DNA from 3 places in the Lysinibacillus sp. RS11 genome. Region 3 is predicted to be linked to each of the others. Evidence: riboswitches for the same ligand, from Rfam matches in the RefSeq annotation. Region 3 holds a riboswitch; each other region holds the start of a gene.

Region 1 (4,779 bases), 220 kb from region 3:
TGGATGACGCCCATAATATGGACATGAATCTCTTGAAATTTTTCATGCCATACGACGCGTAAAGTTGGTTCTTCGGCTTCAAGGATACGGAAAATTTTTAACACTTCTTTTATATGCTGATCGCCTGCATATTGGACTTTTGCTTGCAAGGTCGGTACTAACTCATAGGGCTGCGGGTTAGTCGTACTACCGATGATATCACCGATGTTTTCGAGACTTAGCCCTTTGACTGCGAAAATCTCCCCAGCTTCAACCTCTTGGACTGTTTCATAGCGATTTCCATTATATAATCGAATTTCCGTCACTTTTTCAGTTAGATCTCCAAACGAAAATTCATCACGAACACGCAGAGTTCCTTGTAATGCCTTCATAAAAGTTAAGCGTTGATGTCCATCATGACGAATTTTAAATACTTCTCCTTGGAACGTTCCATTGTTGTTAAAATGTGTCTCAGTAAGTAGAGGGAGCTGTGAAATGAATTCTTTTATCCCAGTATCTTTTAAGGCAGAGCCAGTAAAACATAAAAAGGCCTTTTCCTGTTTAATCATCGCTTGTATATGAGTCAGGCAGTTAACGCTATCCAACGTCTCGTTAAGAAAAGCATCGAGAAGCTGCTCATCACGCTCAGCAAGCCACTCCATCATGTGATTGGAAACATAATCAGAACGGAGCGGTTCATCTACTAATAGTACATCCTTAGAGCAGTCTTTTTGAAGCAGTGTCATAACGGCTTCGACATCTGCACCTTCACGATCTATTTTGTTAATAAAGAAGAAGGTAGGGACATGATATTTGCGTAAAAGTTGCCACACGGTTTCAGTATGACCTTGTACTCCTTCGACCGCACTAATAACAATGATGGCATAATCCATAACACGAATAACACGTTCCATTTCTGGCGAAAAATCGACGTGCCCAGGTGTATCGATTAACGTATATGTATCGTTTCCAATCGTCATGCGACCTTGTTCCGCAAAAATAGTAATGCCTCGCTGACGCTCGAGTTCATGATTATCTAGAAATGTATCTTGATGATCAACTCGACCACGGGCTTGAATACTGTTTGTATGGAATAGTAACTGCTCAGAAAATGTTGTTTTTCCTGCATCGACGTGAGCGAGTACACCAATTGTTTTATGCATAAAAAATCCTCGTTTCTTTTTTTCGTCCAATATCATTGTAACAGAAATAAAATAAAGTAAAGACTACTAATCAGTGAGGGTTTCGCCACCCCAACTCGTAGAGGAACACCCTGTTGCCCCAAAGTAATCGGGCATTTCCGGGCTGTTAATCTTCCGTTAAACTTCTTGGCTGTCTGCTAGTTATGTGGGACAAAAATATTTCATGTAAAATAGTTAGTGTTTATGTCGAAATAGTGCTACTATATTCATAATACTTATTTTTCGATTTTTTCGAGAGATTGCGAACATAAATTTCTTCTGCTAGTCTAGCAATATCATTTTAAAAAAATAATAGATGTATTGGTGCAAATGATTTGTCATTTGCTTAAAAGGGAAATCGGTGCGAATCCGATGCTGTCCCGCAACTGTAAATGGGGAGTCTATACAAGATGCCACTGTAGCCATGCTATGGGAAGGCGTATAGATGATGAACCTAAGCCAGGATACCTGCCAATATGTAATCTTTGCTTAAACCACGAGGATGGGGCTAGTGAATAGGTTGTAGAACCCATCTTTCACTATGCGAACCTCTTGGAAACAAGGGGTTTTTTTATGCCCTTTTTAACTTATGTTTAGCGGGTGTGGATTCGGTAAGGTGGTCTTAGGGGATGTTAGCCTAAAACCACAGCATCGTTGCGATAACGGCTAACTGACCTGCATCGGTGCTGTGTTGCCGCTGCCGCTACGCTTTCGCGCAGTTAAAACCCTTTTGCTGACACTTCGCTTTCGCACAAAAAATATCTGTTGCTGACACTACGTTAGCATTGCGCTTTCGCACAAAAAACATTTGTTGCTGACGCTCCGTTAGCACTGCGCTTTCGCACAAAAAACATCTGCTGGCCTAAGCACAAAGCCGAATCCGGACGCAATTATGCCGAGTCATAATTGATCATTCAGTAGCGAGGAAGTCAAGGGATTTCTTTCTATATATTTGACACAAAGGAGACGAGGACATGAAAAAATGGAAAAGCTTGTGGCTTGTCTTTGCAATAGCAATAATCGCTATTCTAGGAGCATGTAATGCAAAGGACAAATCAGAATCAGCTGCACAAGGTGAGAAGGTAGAGCCTGCACAAACTGACAAGACAGAGATCACAATTGACAATAATGGAACGACACAAGTGTATACAGAAGCACCCAAAAAAGCGATTAGCTTAAATCAACATGTAACAGAAATTATGTTGGCATTAGGCTTGGAAGATTCTATGGTAGGTACCGCCTATTTAGATGACAATATTTATGAGCCCCTACAAGCTGCCTACGATAAAGTGCCTGTGTTAGCTAAACAGTATCCTTCAAAGGAACAGGTTATTGATGCAGAAGCAGATTTTTTATACGGCGGTTGGAAAAGCGCCTTTGGAGAGAAAGGTGTTGGTACACAGGAAGAGCTTGAGGCATTAGGGATTCACACTTATTTACATACAGCCTCAAGTATGACGAAACCAACATTAGAAGATATTTTCACAGATATCCGAAATATCGCAAAAATATTCCGTGTCGAAGAACGTGGAGATGCTTTAATTGAACAAATGACCAAAGATGTAGAAGCTGTACGTGCGAAATTACCACAAAATGGGGAAGAACTGCGTGTATTAGTGTTTGATAGTGGTGATAAAGATGTCCTTACTGCTGGACAAAACTTTATGAATGAGCTTGTGACGATTGCTGGTGGTAAAAATATTTTTGGTGATGTGGAATCAGGATGGACTACGGTATCAAAAGAAGATGCAGTAGATCGTAATCCAGAAGTCGTTGTTGTTGTTGATTACGGAGAAACAAAGGCGGAACAAAAAATTAACTTCTTAAAAAATGATCCTGCCTTAAAAGAAATGGAAGCTGTTAAAAATGAACACTTTGTGATCTTACCGCTTTCTGCTGCATCAGAAGGGGTTCGTGCTGCAGAAGCTATTCAAATTTTAGCAAAAGGCTTTTACCCTGAAAACTTTTAGACTAAATAAGGAGCTAGCGACTTGCTAGTTCTTTTTTTATAAGGAGAGTTATAAATGAATGCATTTTGTAAAAATATACCGGACAAAACATTTGAAAAGCTAAATCATAATGGAGAGTTTACACGTCTTGCAGTTAGCCCGGGTATTATTAATAAACATTATACCCCTGCACAATTTCAAGCAATGGCAAAGGTTGTAGGAGAAATTGGTGCGATCAAATACTCCTCTTCTTACAGTATATTATTATCTATTCCGACAGTAGATGTAGCAGATACGACTAAGGAGCTACAAGATGCTGGCCTGTATGTGGCAAAGCAAGGACCAATTGTTGTGATGAAGGCTTGCGATTTCTGTGATGGGGATAAGATGGAGGCAGCACCGATTACTGAACAGCTATTTCATTCATTAGAAGGAATATTGGTCCCTACAAGATTACGTTTAAACGTAAATGGCTGTGCCTCTGCCTGCTACAATGCAGTGTATGATGATATTGGCCTTGTTTATCAAAAAGATAGCTTTGATGTCTATTTAGGGGCGGTGCCAATGGGGGCAAATGCGCAAGCTGGGACGCTCTTTGCTAAAAGGGTGGCAGTTGACCGTATTGAAAGTTTACTTCATGAAATCATTCGACTCTATAATGAGCATGCTCGTCCGAATGAACCTTTTTATAAATTTTATCGCAGAACAAATTCTGCTGAGTATTGGAAAATGTAAAAAAGTGATGATAAAACACGCTACTTTTTTTGAGTTTTAGACCATCTTTTTGTTTCTTCTATTGGAATACTCGAGCCAACTTTCATGGTATTTTTGACAATAATCCAGCACCAATATGTTCATCTCCTCGTGAAGCTATTTCTCAAGTATTAGTAATAGGAGAGCGTTTAGGTAAAAGTTGCATACTTTGAAATAAATTATATCCGTAGATCTTCGTCATTATTGCGAAGCAGCTACTTTTTTTCAGTGTATGTTTTTAAACATCTCAAATAAGATATAACACGGGTAATTTTAAAAATTTTCTGTTTATAAGGAGGAATAATACTTAGGGCGTCGAAATATTGTACTATGTAATGCAATTAACAAAAAGGGGCGGGAAAATATGACATCCAAACAAGGGATTAAACCGGAAGATCTATATCAATTAAAATCAGTGGCAGATCCACAAGTATCACCTGATGGAACAGAAGTAGTCTATGTAGGGACTTATATCGACGACAAGAAAAAAGACTATGTGTCTAATTTATATTACATAAACTTGGATGAAAAAATTCCTCAACAATGGACATTTGGTGAAGATAAAACAAATTCACCTATTTGGTCTCCAGATGGCAGTAAAATCGCGTTTGTGTCAACGAGAAATGGCAAACCACAAATTTTTGTGCTTTCTAAAACAGGTGGAGAGGCGAAGCAAGTGACTCATTGTAAAAACGGTGCGACATCACCTGTTTGGTCGCCGTGTGGCAAGAAAATAGCCTTCTCTGTAAAGCTTGGTAAAAATGAAAGCATTGATGATCAAGCTGAACATGATAAGAAAGAAGACAAAGAACTAAAACCACTTGAAATTGAAAAGATGAAACATAAGTCAGATGCAGCTGGATTTCTGGATATGGAGCAATTTACTCAAATTGCAAGCGTCAATCTTGAATCTGGGA
Region 2 (4,779 bases), 2.3 Mb from region 3:
AAAACTATACGTAATTTATTAATATATGCGGGCGGCTTTGGAATGTCCTTTGTGCTTTTGTATACATCCTTTAACTATTTACAGTTAAGCATTGCCTATGTAGTCTGGGTTGGAATTGGTACAGTTGGTGCTGTTCTCGTAAATATTATATTCTTCGGGGAGTCTAAAAATATGAAGAGGATTATTAGTATCATTGCTATTATCATTGGTGTGGCAGGATTGAAAGCAGTATCTTAATTTATTTGACTCCTATTCTTTGTATTATGGACCAATATTGGAAATTTACTTTTCGTTATAATTACTATATAAATGAAGAGAAAAGGAGTTTTGCTGAATGGTTTATTTGTTACAAGTTGATTTTACAATGGACGGTCCTTTTGGTGATGAAATGTCTGAAGGATTTAAAGATTTAGCTCATAGCATTAATGACGAACAAGGAATCATGTGGAAAATTTGGACTGAGGATACGGTAGCTAAAGAAGCTGGTGGTGTTTATTTATTCGAAACGAAGGAAAGCGCAGAAAAATATTTAGCCATGCACTCTGCTCGATTAACAAGCTTTGGGATAACAAATATTCGTGGTAAAATTTTTGAAGTTAATGAAGCTTTATCTTCTATTAACAATGGTCCTATCCATAAATAACAGGCGTATCTGTTATTACAGACACACCTCATAGCGATAATGGACAAGAAAATCTTTGTGAATGTTATTGCGCTTTAAATAAGGGTGGTTTCTGTTCCAAACTATTCGCTTTCGCACAAAAAACATCTGCGCTCAGTCGGAACGGAAATCACCCCTCGTTTTGCCGAAGAACCGTACTTTATTTATGTAGTTTTAAAGCTTTCTTCGTAAATTGCTCTGAGACATACGTTAAATAAGGCTTCCCTGTAAGTGGATGTGTTTGAATATCAGCGTAAACACCAAAAACATCTTGTAATAATGCTGGTGTAAGTACTTCTTCTGGTGTTCCAAAATTGACAATTCGCCCTTGCTGTAAAACATAAATTTGATCACAATACATAGCTGCAATGTTTAAATCATGTATTGCCGCAACAACTGTTAAATGTAGGGTTTGAATTAGATCCATTAGCTGCAATTGATGCTGAATATCTAGATGATTTGTTGGCTCATCTAAAATAAGCATCTGTGCTTGCTGAGCGAGGGCACGGGCAACCATCACACGCTTTTTTTCTCCGCCTGAAAGAGAACTAAAGCTACGTTTCTCTAAATGAGCAATTCCTGTTTGATCTAGTGCATTTTTTACAATTTGAAAATCTCGTTCCTGATCAAGCTCAAATAGTTTTTTATGTGGTGTTCTTCCCATACTGACTAAATCATGTACGGTAAAATCGAATACGACCGGCGTTTCTTGACTCACTACTGCTAAATTTTTCGCAATACTTTTACTCGATTGCTTTAAAATATCCTGTTCATTTAATAAAACTGTTCCACTTTCTGGTTTTAATAAACGATACATATTCTTTAATAGCGTTGACTTCCCACTACCATTTGGACCGATTAACCCAACAAATTGTTTTTCCTTTATTTGTACACTTACTTCATGTAATATGCGCTCATCAGAAATGGAGAAAGATACTTGTTTCGTCTCTAATGTCATATGCTTTAATCCCCTTCACCGAAAGAATAATTGTTACGACGTAGTAGCCAAATGAAAAACGGCCCTCCACAAAAAGCTGTGATAATTCCAATTGGCATTTCTTCAGGGGCAATTATAATCCGAGCAAGTGCATCTGCCCACACTAAGAAAATCGCCCCAAACAAAGCACTAATCGGTATGACATATTTATGGTTTGAACCTACGATCAGCCGTACAATATGCGGAATGATTAAGCCAACAAATCCGATTGAACCACTTACTGCGACAAGCACACCCGTTAATAACGATACTAATAAGATAAGCTGTATTCGAAATTGTTGTAAGTTAACCCCTAATGTAACCGCTGCTTCTTCCCCAAGAAGTAATAAATTTAAGCTTCGATAATGGAGCCATAACAAGGCAAATACCACGATAAAAATAACTGTAGGAATTAAAAGATTACTCCACTTCGCACCCGCTAAGCTTCCTAGCATCCAAAACATAACTGCCTTCATTCCGCCCTCTTGCTTCGACGTCATTAATATAAAATTTGAAATAGCAGATAAAATAAACGACACCGCCATCCCTGAAAGTAAAAGTCGAAAGACAGAAACTCTACCGCCAACACATGCTAAGAAGAAAACTAACGCCATTGCTGTCAGAGAACCTATAAATGCAGATACGGAAAGAGCATAAACGCCAAGAAATGAAAAAGCACCTAAAATGATGACAGCTGTGGCCCCAACCGTTGCACCAGAAGATATCCCTAAAATATATGGTTCGGCAATTGAATTACGGACAAGAGCCTGAATAGCTGCTCCTGCAATTGCCAACCCTGCTCCAACAATAGCAGCGAGCAATACACGCGGAACTCGTATTTGCCAAATAATAATTTCCTGTGAACGACTCCAATCTTGCTCGATTGAGTTTTGTACAATTGGTATTTTGGAAAGGATAACCTTCCATACGTGAATTGGCGTCACAGAAACCGATCCAACCATTATGGCAATTGTCATTGAAATGATTAGTACTAAAAGAAGAGTCATTGATAGTAGCATAATTTTTTTATTCATCTGTTTATTAACTCCTAATCATTAATAATAGACTTAATGAAGATAAAAAAAGGGTATTCCATGCAAAATACGCATAGAAATACCCTAGATTAAACAAAGTCAGAAAGATTCCCTTCTACTATTGTCCGTAATCGCTTTCATCCTCGTGGGCATTACAGATATTCGCTAATTGGCAGGTCTCCTGGCTTCGAATCAATGTCCCTATGATTGCCTTCCCATTCTAGAACAGTGGCCTAAATGCGTCGGATTTGCACCGACTTCCCTTTTAAGTGACACTTTTACAAGATGTCACACCATTTGCATCTGATATTTTAAAATTATGACGATTCTATCATATATTTTAATAGTTAGTCTATTACTAGTAATTATTTATCAAATTATGAAGGATAAACATTTTGTGTTAACCTATATAAAATATTAGGTTGACACAAAATGTTTATTTTTTTACACTATTATTATCAATATTACTTATTAGGGGTGAAATAATGACAACAGTAGCGGAACACTCGCATCACAAATTAAGAACAGTAGATATTGCTTATATTGGACTATTTTCAACATTGATGATGATTGGCGCTAATATTACTTCCTTTGTACCTTTTATGGTTGTTGGTGGCGTACCCATCACGCTACAAACATTTTTTGCTATATTAGCAGGACTTATTCTTGGCAGTAGAAAAGGTGCACTCGCTTGTACTGTTTATATGTGCATAGGTTTAGCAGGCGCCCCTGTATTTGCACGTTTCAGTGGGGGCTTTGGACAAATTTTAAGTCCTACATTCGGTTTTATTGTTACTTTTATATTAGCTGCATATGTTGCAGGGCTTATTGTAGAGCGCAGTGGAACGAAAAAAAGCTATGTAATTGCTGCTTTAATTGCAACAGCCATTAATTATTTACTTGGGACAAATTGGATGTACTTCGCCTACAAGTTATGGGCTAGTGCTCCAGAAGCTTTTTCTTATAAGATGGCATGGCTTTGGATGATGCCTCCATTACCAAAGGATATTATTTTAGCGATATTTGCCGGTATTTTTGCATACCGTCTACAAAAAATAGTAAAAATAATTCCTGTTAAATAACGTAAGCCCTTCTTTAGTTTAATGCTAAAGAGGGCTTTTTGTTTTAGGAATCCTATATGAATGCTGTCCACAATTTCTGCACATTTATTTGCTACATTAAGAGCAAATAGTGAGGAGGAATATAATATGTTATTCAAAAGAAAGTGGTCAATTGGCTTAATAGCAGCAGTAGCTTTACTAACATTATCGGCTTGCTCTGCCGATACAACTAAGTCAGAAGCCGATTCAAAAAATAACATCGAAACTGAACATAGCACAGAGATGGATCATTCCACGATGAACCATTCAAGCTCTGGCGCAGTACCAACAACTTTGAAAAATGCTGAAAATCCAAAGTTTCCAGTTGGAAGCATCGCCATTATCACGGATGGACACATGGCAGGTATGAAAGGCGCAGAAGCAACGATTGTTGGCGCTTATGATACGACAGCATACATTATCTCCTATGAGCCAACTACAGGTGAAAATCGCGTAGAAAATCATAAGTGGGTTATTCATGAGGAATTGATAAATCAAGGTGAGGCTCCATTAGCTCCGGGTACGGAAGTCAAAACCGATGCATCCCATATGGAAGGCATGGAAAATGCGACTGTCCATATCGATGAGGCAATACAAACGACAGTTTATATGATTGATTATACGTCTACAACAAATGGCGAGGCTGTAAAAAATCATAAATGGGTTACAGAAGAAGAGCTAGAAGCAAAATAAGAACTAAACGCTAGAGAGCCCGAAGCAAAAATAACGCTCCACCACTTTTGTCCGTGGGAGTGAAGCAACCTCAAGGATGTTGCGCTTTAGCCTAGACGACTATGCTCTAAACAGGCAAAAAAATCTATAGTTTCCTTCATAACAAAAACCAATCTTTGCGGAATCGTCAGAGATTGGTTTTTCTAGCTTCTATTTTCTATTAACTGACCTGTACCATTTGTATCCGATCCCCCAAACAGTCTGTAAATATTCATCCGCCGGGAAACCGCTTTTCCTTAATTTTTCTCGTAAATTACGGACATGTGAGTCGATTGT
Region 3 (4,779 bases):
ATAATTTGTCGTTTCGTAATCGTTGTCATCGTTACTTCCTCCTAGCTTGCACAAGACTCACATTCTAGCAATTCTACAGATGTTGAGCGTACATAATATGTCGTTTTCACACCACTCGCCCAAGCGTTCATATGTAGTGCTAATAAATCCTTCGCCTTAATCGTATTTTGAACATATAAATTAAGTGAAATGCCTTGGTCAATATGACGAGCTCGTGCAGCATTTTGCTTGATTGTCCAATTTTGATCGATGAAATAAGCTGATTTATAATACCAAGTCGTCGTCGGTGATAAATCTGGTACAGTTACTGGTATTTTGTAATCCTTTTTCTCCTCTGAATAACTTTTTTGGAAGATTGGATCAATCGTTGCCGTACTGCCCGCTAAAATAGATGTCGATGAGTTAGGGGCAACGGCCATTACATAACCGTTACGCATACCGTTATCAGCAACTGCTGCGCGTAACGCATTCCATTTTTCACTGTCGTAACCACGTTTGTCAAAATACGCACCAGTATGCCAATCTGAACCTTCAAATAATGGGTAAGCACCTTTTTCACTTGCCAAATCGTTAGAAGCGCGAATCGTTAAATAGGCAATTTCCTCATATAGCTTGTCCGCAAATTCTACAGCTTCCTCAGACTCCCATTGAATTTCTTTCAAAGCTAATAAATGATGCCAACCAAATGTGCCTAGCCCAATACCACGGTAGCGCAAGTTCGTACGCTCTGCTTGTTTCACTGGGATTGTATTTAAGGCAATAACGTTATCTAACATACGCACTTGAATTGGAATCAAACGTTCTAGTACACCAGCCGGTACAGCTCTGCCTAAATTAATAGATGATAAGTTACATACAACGAAATCTCCAGGCTTGCGACGTGTTACGATAACATCATCTTCAAGGGTAATAGATTCGAATTCAGTAGCTGACATATTTTGGAAAATTTCTGTGCACAAGTTCGAGCTGTAAACCATCCCTTCATGCTTATTCGGATTCATACGATTTACTTCATCACGATAAAACATAAACGGCACGCCTGTTTCAAGCTGTGAGCGCATAATACGTTTCATAATATCTATCGCTGGTACGACTTCACGGCTTAATAAAGGATTGGCGATACATTCTGCATATTTTGTACGGAAAGAGCCGTCACCTTTTTTCTCATCATAGAAATCTTCTAATGAGAAGCCCATGACCTCTCGTACTTCATGTGGGTCAAATAAATGCCATTCCCCACGTGCCTCAACTGTCTCCATAAATAAATCCGGTAAGCATAGCCCTGTGAAAATATCATGGGCACGCAAACGCTCATCCCCATTGTTTAAACGTAAATCTAAAAACGTAAAGACGTCTTTATGCCAAACATCTAAATAGACCGCGATTGCTCCTTGTCGTTGCCCAAGCTGATCGACCGAAACTGCCGTATTATTAAGCTGTTTAATCCATGGTAAAACGCCACTTGATGCACCTTTAAAACCTTTAATAGATGAGCCTCGGCTACGAATTTTGCCCATATAAACACCAATACCGCCGCCATACTTAGATAATGTTGCGACATCTGTATTTGTGTCATAAATACTTTGTAAACTATCATCTACTGTATCAATAAAGCAACTAGATAGCTGTCCATGTGTTTTCCCTGCATTCGATAATGTTGGTGTGGCAACAGTCATATATAAATTACTCATTGCCCAGTAAGACTCTCGCACCTTTTGTAAACGATTTTCTGTTTCATCCTGCATCAATGTCATCGCAATGACCATCCAACGTTCCTGTGGTAACTCGACAGGTGTTTTCGTATAATCACGAACAACATAACGGTCCATTAATGTTTTTAAGCCAATATATGTAAACAACTCATCTCGACTTTGTTCTAAATATGAAGCAAGTTCCTGAAGCTCCTGCTCACTATATTTTGTTGTTAAACTTTCATGATACAAACCAGCCTCTGTATAGCGTGCTAATTGTGCTGGGAAAACCTGATAAACATCTTTCACAGAAACACCGCGGCGCATTGCAAATTGGTCATATAATTTTTCTAAATAAATTTGCGCTGCAACAAATGTCCAATATGGCTCCTCTTCATCAATTAGGCTAAGCGTTTGTAAAATCATCGCATCCGCCCATGCCTCAAATGTGGCATTGTCATTTTTTCGTAGCCATCGATCCGATAACCTTACAAAACTTTCAAGTTCATCCTCCGTGTAACTTTTCTTTAGCTTAGCAATTTGCTGTTCGATTTGAATTGTCATATACACATACTCTCCCTTTCTATCTCCAGACAACACAAAAGCGATCACGCATCCTCTATCGGTTGCGTGATCGCTGTAAAATCGGAAATGGAAATGAAGGACATGCACACACAGAAGTGAACAAATCTCTCGCCTCCACTTCTCAATCCCCGAAGAATGTGTCGCTGTCTTGAACAAATCGGCAGGTCTCCTGGCTCATGCTTCCTCCAAATGATCGCCTTCCCATTGTTAACAGTGGCCTCTGCATCATTTGTCAGCACTTACAGTTGCGGGGACAGCTTCGGCTTAAGATGCTCTTTTCCGAATTCCCTTTTAAACCATATTGGTACCTCTTGTTCAAAATACTATATATAGTGTTTTAACTCCTAAACAAATCTAACATATGGTGTTTATTGTTGCAATAGGCGTTTTGCCCCTTGATTTTTATTACGCACTACTTTTTCTCGAAGCAAGCCCAATTACAAGGCAGTTTTACGTAGTTTCTCAAAATTTCTAAGAAAAATTTTTTGTGCCAGCTGCTCTTTTTCTGGATGTACACCAAGTAAAATGACTGCACACGGGCCAGCTGTTTTCTCAACATCTAACGAACATGTGACCTGTTGATTGCCAAAAAGTCGAGTAAATTCTGCTTGCAAACCTTTTGATCCAACTGGCCAAACTTGCTGCACGATTTCCTCTTTCCATGCCTGAAAAATAGGCTGTAGCTGTGCGACATCCTCAGGCTGTGCAAGGACTTCATTGCCTACAAGCGGCAGTCCATAAGTGTACCAAATCAGCTGATCATGCTTATAGGGTGTACGTTGCTGCTGTTCACCAAGCATCGTTATGGACAAACCAGATTGTACAGTCGGCATATTGGACTCAGTGCTACCGTCTATTTGCGGACAAATAAGACCAGCTTCATCAAAAACCTGCTGAATGCCTGCCACATAGCGAGACCATGCCACACCCCCTGAAAAATTAGCGAGTAGGACATGTGTAGGTAAAGCATTTGCGGCAAGCTGCTCTAAAAAAGTAACACGTGCTGTCAAGTATGCCGTGAGTTGATCTGAGGCAGACACAACATCTTGCGGTTTTTCACCAATTGCTGCGGCATTATCTGTCGTAGCAATCAGCTCCCCTACTTTTATGGCATTTCTCAATGTAATCGCCCTGCCTTACGCACAAATACTTTAGATAAAATTGGCATTGCAACTGCAACGATGACTAAATTAATTAGAGTTGCCAACGGTAGACTAGTAAGAGATGCCCAATAAAATGCCGGACTAATGATAAAGTAAAACGGTAATGGTGCCACAACGCCATTTAAAATAAGTGCCACAGGCCATTTCCAGAAATGCATTCCTTTATTATGCATAATCCCGAAGATCCATACTACGATAAACATCTCTACTGCGATAATAATATGGAGTGGTCCAAGTGGGAAGCCAGAAGTTAAGGCCGTAATAAAATGCCCAATTGCCCCTGCAACCCCAGCCAATACTGGAGATAAAAATACAACGCTCAAAAATGCAGGAGCCGCGTCCAGTGCAGCAGTTGTAATAAATGGTGTTGGAATTTTAATAACTGCCCCAACTGCACAAATTGCCGCTACCATGGCAACGAGTGTCAATTTCATTAATCTTTGTCGATCCATTCCATTCCCTCTTTTCTTTTAAACATTGTTCATTATAGCGTGAGGTTAATTTCCGTTTCGGCTGAGCGCTTGGAAGTGTACGATGAGCACCCCATTCAACTGACTAACTACGTCATTTGATTTGTTCCCCAATACCGTACCAAATACGTACGACATGTTCTGCTTCAGCAAATAATGCCTGGTACAAGCGCCCACATGTATCACGTAATAATCGTGCCTGTTTTTCCATCGGCACAACCCCTCGTCCCATATCGGTCACAATTATATAGAGTGCACAATTTTCTTCAAGAGTCTTTAGTCTTGTCAAAATGGTTCTGACAATGACCTCATCATCCTCCAGATCTTGTGTCACGAGCCACTTCTCTAGGTTTTTAATAACCAGTACATCACAGCTAGGAGTGTCATCAGGTACATAGCCATCTACTAGCTCAACTTTTTGATCTGCAAGTAAATTCATGACATAGTCGGTTTTTCCACTATAAGCTCCTCCGATAAAGACATGCATCTCGCCCCCTCCTCCCAAGCCTTTCTTGAAAACGATAAAGAAAACATTTTATCATGCGGTGTATGGTACGTCCAAAAGGGTTGCTCAGTCGGTGCAAATGCAACAAGAAGTGCTCGAATGACGCCACCATGCACAACAAGATGATAAACGTCTTCTCCTTTTGGTAACGTTGTAAATCCTTCAATGACTCGCGCACAAAATGCATCAAAACCTTCCCCTTTTGGAGGCGGTGACTGTACTGGATCATCTAACCATGCACAATAACGACGATCAGATTTTAATTCCTCATATGTTCGCCCTTCAAATTCTCCGAAGTTCGACTCTCGGAATCTTTTATCTGCCATGTAAGTTGCATTCGGAAAATAATGAGCGGCCGTTTCTCT

The links. A riboswitch is a leader RNA that binds a small molecule or an ion and turns the genes downstream of it on or off. The one in region 3 is predicted to bind cobalamin.
Region 1: another riboswitch for cobalamin. It lies ahead of AB9L17_RS11630 (ABC transporter substrate-binding protein); the one in region 3 lies ahead of AB9L17_RS10365 (ribonucleoside-diphosphate reductase subunit alpha).
Region 2: another riboswitch for cobalamin. It lies ahead of AB9L17_RS22320 (FecCD family ABC transporter permease); the one in region 3 lies ahead of AB9L17_RS10365 (ribonucleoside-diphosphate reductase subunit alpha).

Annotation. Positions count from the first base shown of each region.
Region 1 is NZ_CP168124.1:2,275,121-2,279,899, forward strand. Features, by position in the region: gene AB9L17_RS11620 (GTP-binding protein) at 1-1,142, opposite strand, end outside; cobalamin riboswitch at 1,466-1,650, shown strand; gene AB9L17_RS11625 (hypothetical protein) at 1,864-2,007, opposite strand; gene AB9L17_RS11630 (ABC transporter substrate-binding protein) at 2,135-3,130, shown strand; gene AB9L17_RS11635 (precorrin-3B methylase) at 3,185-3,844, shown strand; gene AB9L17_RS11640 (S9 family peptidase) at 4,227-4,779, shown strand, end outside.
Region 2 is NZ_CP168124.1:4,324,367-4,329,145, forward strand. Features, by position in the region: gene AB9L17_RS22305 (DMT family transporter) at 1-237, shown strand, start outside; gene AB9L17_RS22310 (monooxygenase) at 335-643, shown strand; gene AB9L17_RS22315 (ABC transporter ATP-binding protein) at 822-1,619, opposite strand; gene AB9L17_RS22320 (FecCD family ABC transporter permease) at 1,625-2,671, opposite strand; cobalamin riboswitch at 2,826-2,984, opposite strand; gene AB9L17_RS22325 (biotin transporter BioY) at 3,157-3,753, shown strand; gene AB9L17_RS22330 (YdhK family protein) at 3,880-4,464, shown strand; gene AB9L17_RS22335 (response regulator transcription factor) at 4,654-4,779, opposite strand, start outside.
Region 3 is NZ_CP168124.1:2,054,236-2,059,014, reverse strand. Features, by position in the region: gene AB9L17_RS10370 (ribonucleotide-diphosphate reductase subunit beta) at 1-29, opposite strand, end outside; gene AB9L17_RS10365 (ribonucleoside-diphosphate reductase subunit alpha) at 42-2,255, opposite strand; cobalamin riboswitch at 2,418-2,603, opposite strand; gene AB9L17_RS10360 (hypothetical protein) at 2,714-3,397, opposite strand; gene AB9L17_RS10355 (ECF transporter S component) at 3,394-3,891, opposite strand; gene AB9L17_RS10350 (bifunctional adenosylcobinamide kinase/adenosylcobinamide-phosphate guanylyltransferase) at 4,004-4,396, opposite strand; gene AB9L17_RS10345 (histidine phosphatase family protein) at 4,345-4,779, opposite strand, start outside.